DNA from 2 places in the Chryseobacterium sp. Y16C genome. Region 2 is predicted to be linked to the other one. Evidence: riboswitches for the same ligand, from Rfam matches in the RefSeq annotation. Region 2 holds a riboswitch; the other holds the start of a gene.

Region 1 (2,411 bases), 100 kb from region 2:
GTAGTAAGGATAAAAAGATGGTATAACTCTCGCCGCATTGATCACATTATCCGTTCTCGAATCTGATGAAGGTGGAGCTTCCTGAAGACTGTTTGTGTACGCTAAATTTGCTCCTACATTCAGCCATTTTTTGACTTCAGAATTGATCTTTAATCTTGTACTGTATTTTCTGAAACCAGACTCAATGGCAATTCCTTTATCATCCAAATATCCTAAAGAGAAAAAATAATTGCTCTTCTCATTTCCTCCGCTGAAATCCAGATCAACCTGATTTCTGGAAGCCGTTCTTTGCAAAATATCTTTCCAGTTGTCATTCCATAAAGCTGTTGCACCCGGCAAAAGTTTCCCGTCAGTTCCTACTGGTTTTACATAATTTGCTCCGTAAGGATTGATTCCTAAAGCATTTACCAAATTATCTGTTGCCATTTGTGCAGCCTGTTGAGAAGAAACCTGGCTTGATGTGTATCCGTTTCTCAGGGCTTCCCAATACAACTGAAAGTATTGGTCGGTGGTTACCTGCTCATAATCCTTCACTGCTCTGCTTGAGAAACCCTGGCTTATATTAAAGTTTACTCTCGCTTCACCTCTTTTTCCGGATTTTGTGGTAACGATAATCACCCCGTTTGCTCCTCTGGAACCATACAATGAACTTGCCGTGGCATCTTTCAGCACACTGATGGATTCGATGTCATTGGGACTGATCGAGTTGATATTCCCGTCAAAAGGAATTCCATCCACCACAAATAATGGATTACTCGATGCGCTGATAGAACCAATTCCACGAATCCTGATAGAAGCTGTAGAACCCGGCTGTCCTGAAGCGCTTACCGCCTGAAGTCCCGGAACCTGCCCTTCCAATGCTTTTGTGATGTTGGTAACAGGTCTGTTATTAATTTTTTCACTAGAAATCGTTGCTACCGAACCTGTATAACTGGTTTTCTTGGCTTTTCCATAAGCCACTACCACTACTTCATCAATCTCTTTCTCATGAAGTGTATCTTTTTTTGCTTCTTGCCCATTCACATTGACCACTCCCAAAAAGAATGCAGCAACTGGCGGAATCCAAACCTTAGGAATCATTAAATTTTTATTAATCATAATTAACTTTATTTGCTGTTTATTAAATATTAGCCTTTTATAAAAAAGATAGCAAACAGCATCAATAATCATGATTAACACTTTGCTCATCTTTCCTTTTTCAAGGCTGAATGTAACACCTTGCACGATGCAGGTTGTTAAGATTTCACAGGGTCAGTTCCCTCCATCTTTCTTTATAAGCCGTTGCAAATCTAAAAACAAAAAGTCTACAAAACAAGTAGACTTTAAAAATTTAAATATAAATTTTATAAAAATTAACTTAATTTTATTTTAAAACCAACAAAAATAGAGAGTTATAATAAATGTTAAATTTATAAATATGAGAAATATCATTAAAAATAATGCAATGAATAAAATTATACTTCAATTAGGATTTTGAATAAGATTTTCTATCCATTTTGACCAGACTTTTGAATTTTAAGATAGTTCCCGATACATTTTTCTTCATTTCATTTCGAAAAACACTCGTACTGACATACGATTAATTCAAAAAACTTTTTAATTTTATAAGATGAAAGTTTTAATTGTCAATGGACCTAATCTCAATCTATTAGGCACAAGGGAACCGGAAATCTACGGAACAACTTCAATGGAGGATTATTTAGAAAATTTGAAACCCGAATTTCCTTTTCATGAAATATCGTATTACCAGTCGAATATTGAAGGAGAAATTATCAATAGACTTCAAGTGGATGATTTTGATGCATTGGTGATCAATCCAGGAGCTTTTACCCATTATTCTTATGCAATTGCGGATTGTCTAAAGAATATTCAGAAGCAGAAAGTGGAAGTTCACATTAGCAATATTTACAAAAGAGAAGAGTTTCGTCAGAAGTCAGTGACAGCAGCGAATACGGATGCTGTTTTGTCGGGATTCGGAATGAATGGTTACAGGCTGGCTGTTTTGAGCTTGAAATAAATAATGTTCTCCCGCTGATCTCACAGATGACGCAGATGTTTGAAAATAATTATATTTTAATCTGAAGAAGGGAGTAGAAAATGGAAGTTTATATAAGCTATTTTGAGTTTGAAATAATCCCCACGGATTTCACAGATTTTCACAGATCTCTATGCATATTTATTTTAAAACTAAAAGATTATGCACAATCATCTGCGAAAATCTGTGAAATCTGCGGGAGTATAAAATAAAAAATCCTCATCAAATGATGAGGATTTCTATTTTTAGTTTGTTGTTTGTTCTTGTAGCTGAGGTCCTGAAGGAATCAGTTTTTTACCTTCTTCCGTATTACAGTACTGCTCAAAGTTCTTGATATATCTTGCAGCCAGGTCTTTTGCTTTTTCTTCCCATTCAG
Region 2 (2,411 bases):
CAAAATTAGGATCGCCTTTCAGCCATTTCCCGACATTGTAGTGATAAAACTGTTTATTCCAAAGCAAGCCTGCAAAAGCCTGTCTCTGTACATTTCTTTCATCATCATTGGCGACATCGCTCTGAATTTCATCATAAAATTCATTGGCTTCATCCATTCTCTGATCGAAGATTTGATCGAACTGGTCAAACGGTTCATCCAGATTATGTGGTGAAAGTCTGAAATCAAAAGTTCTAGAAGCTCCCGCCTCAATTGTTTCATCGAGTAAGAATGAAGCTTTTGTCCCTGTTTTTTCGGGATTTATAGTATTGCTTCCGTAAATGATATAATCATTGATCCCGTCTTTGAAATAAGTATTTCCGGGGTAAGGTGTTCCGTATAGTTTCGGATTGTTGGTTTCGTTTTCACAAAAAACGCTTTGCGCATTATCATTTCTTGAATAAAACTTTTTGATGGAAATGCTGTCATGATTGATACTGATACTTCCGTCATTCGCTGCATTTAATTGAGCTTTATAGGTGTTATATCCCCATTTCCAGTTATTTCTGAACCATACTGTTGGTGCAATCACGATAGGCGCGCTGATCTCACTTCTGTTACAAACCGTGATTCTGATTAAAATGTCGTTATGATCCGCCTTGGCATATTCAATAAAGATGTCGAAGTATTCATCCTTATCGAAAATTCCGGTATCAATAATTTCGTATTCAGGTTCCTTTTTACTTCTCTTAGCATTCTCTGAACGGATTTTATCATACGGAAAGGCATTCATAGGATATTTATACACCATCTTCATATAGCTGTGTGTAGGTGTATTATCCAGGTAATAAAAAATTTCTTTGATATCTTCCCCGTGATTTCCTTCAGGATTGCTCAATCCGAAGAGACGTTCTTTTACGATTCGGTCTTTCTTATTCCAGAAAGAAAAGGCAAAACATAAAAGCTGCTTTACATCGGAGATTCCCGCGATCCCTTCCTCTCCCCAACGGTACGCATAGCTTTCTGCAGCGTCATGATTGGCGAAATTCCATGCATCACCGTTGGAGCTGTAGTCTTCACGTACATTTCCCCATTGTCGGTTGCTTACATATGGACCCCAGTTTTTCCAGTTGGTATCTTTTAATCTTTGTTTTTCAGCAATCATACTCAGCATTTTTCAATACGAAGGTAGTTTTTTTGAGAAAAAATTCCAACATCCTGAATCTGAATAAAATTTAATATTCACAGCTAAGCCTTTATTTAATAAGGTTTCCAAGCTTTAAAATAATTTATTTTAATATATAAAAGAAATGTTATACCTTTGCACCATTCGTTCATTCAAATATTGAAAATGTTATCAAGAAAGGTTGAGGGATTAGACCCTGTGAAACCTTAGCAACCCTTTGTGAAAGCAAAGAAGGTGCTACGTTCTACCAAATTTATTTTTGGACAGATAACTTACTGAAGTTCTTTCAGCCATTTCCTGTGGCATTTTCAATTGTATTAAAATATAATAGAATTGAAAGCAGAACTTAAACATATTAATTTTTCGTATCGTACAGATTCCCAAAAGGAATATAATATCCCGTTGAGCTATCAGCTTTTCGGGAAAGACTTGTTTTCAGCATCGATCATTTTAGTTAACCATGCCTTAACCGGAAATTCCAATGTTTCAGGTGAGAACGGATGGTGGAAACAATTGATTGGAGAGGATCAGGTCATTGATACGAATGCCTATACAGTTCTGTGTTTCAATATTCCCGGAAACGGTTATGATGATTTTTTTATTGATGAATATGAAGATTTCACACCCTCAGATATTGCCAATATCTTTTTACAGGGTCTTGAAATATTAAATATTAAAAGTGTACACGCCATTATTGGAGGTTCTTTAGGGGGAGGAATCGGTTGGGAAATGTTAGTGAAAAAACCACATTTGGCCGAAATCTTTATTCCTATTGCCTGCGATTTTAAAACTCACGACTGGCTTCATGCGCAATGTCTGGTTCAGAAATTCTTATTAAATCAGAATGATGAACCTTTACAGAAAGCCAGAATCCATGCGATGCTTTGTTACAGAACGCCAGAATCTTTAAATGACAGATTTCAAAACAAATATAATCAGGAAAAACAGCGATTAGAGTCAGAAGACTGGCTCATTTATCATGGAAATTCATTAAACGAAAGGTTTAGTTTAAAGTCATACAAGCTGATGAACCATTTACTGATGAATATCAATGCTGATGAAAAAAAACTGGAAAAAATAGAGGCACGAATGCACCTGATCTCAGTAGATACGGACCTGTTTTTTCCGGCATCAGAGATTCGAATGTGCTTTGAAAAGCTGAAATCAAAAAAAGGAAATGTTTTCTATCACGAGATACAATCAATTCATGGGCATGATGCCTTTTTAATGGAGTACAAACAACTAA

What was found. A riboswitch is a leader RNA that binds a small molecule or an ion and turns the genes downstream of it on or off. The one in region 2 is predicted to bind S-adenosylmethionine.
Region 1: linked by a shared signal. The riboswitch ahead of MKS83_RS12605 (SusC/RagA family TonB-linked outer membrane protein) and the one ahead of MKS83_RS22335 (alpha/beta fold hydrolase) in region 2 are both predicted to bind S-adenosylmethionine.

The regions. Positions count from the first base shown of each region.
Region 1 covers NZ_CP092711.1:2,813,873-2,816,283, forward strand. The annotation lists gene MKS83_RS12605 (SusC/RagA family TonB-linked outer membrane protein) at 1-1,098, opposite strand, end outside; SAM riboswitch class I at 1,182-1,280, opposite strand; gene MKS83_RS12610 (type II 3-dehydroquinate dehydratase) at 1,610-2,017, shown strand; gene pckA (phosphoenolpyruvate carboxykinase (ATP)) at 2,281-2,411, opposite strand, start outside.
Region 2 covers NZ_CP092711.1:2,712,678-2,715,088, reverse strand. The annotation lists gene MKS83_RS12055 (MGH1-like glycoside hydrolase domain-containing protein) at 1-1,144, opposite strand, end outside; SAM riboswitch class I at 1,331-1,439, shown strand; gene MKS83_RS22335 (alpha/beta fold hydrolase) at 1,499-2,411, shown strand, end outside.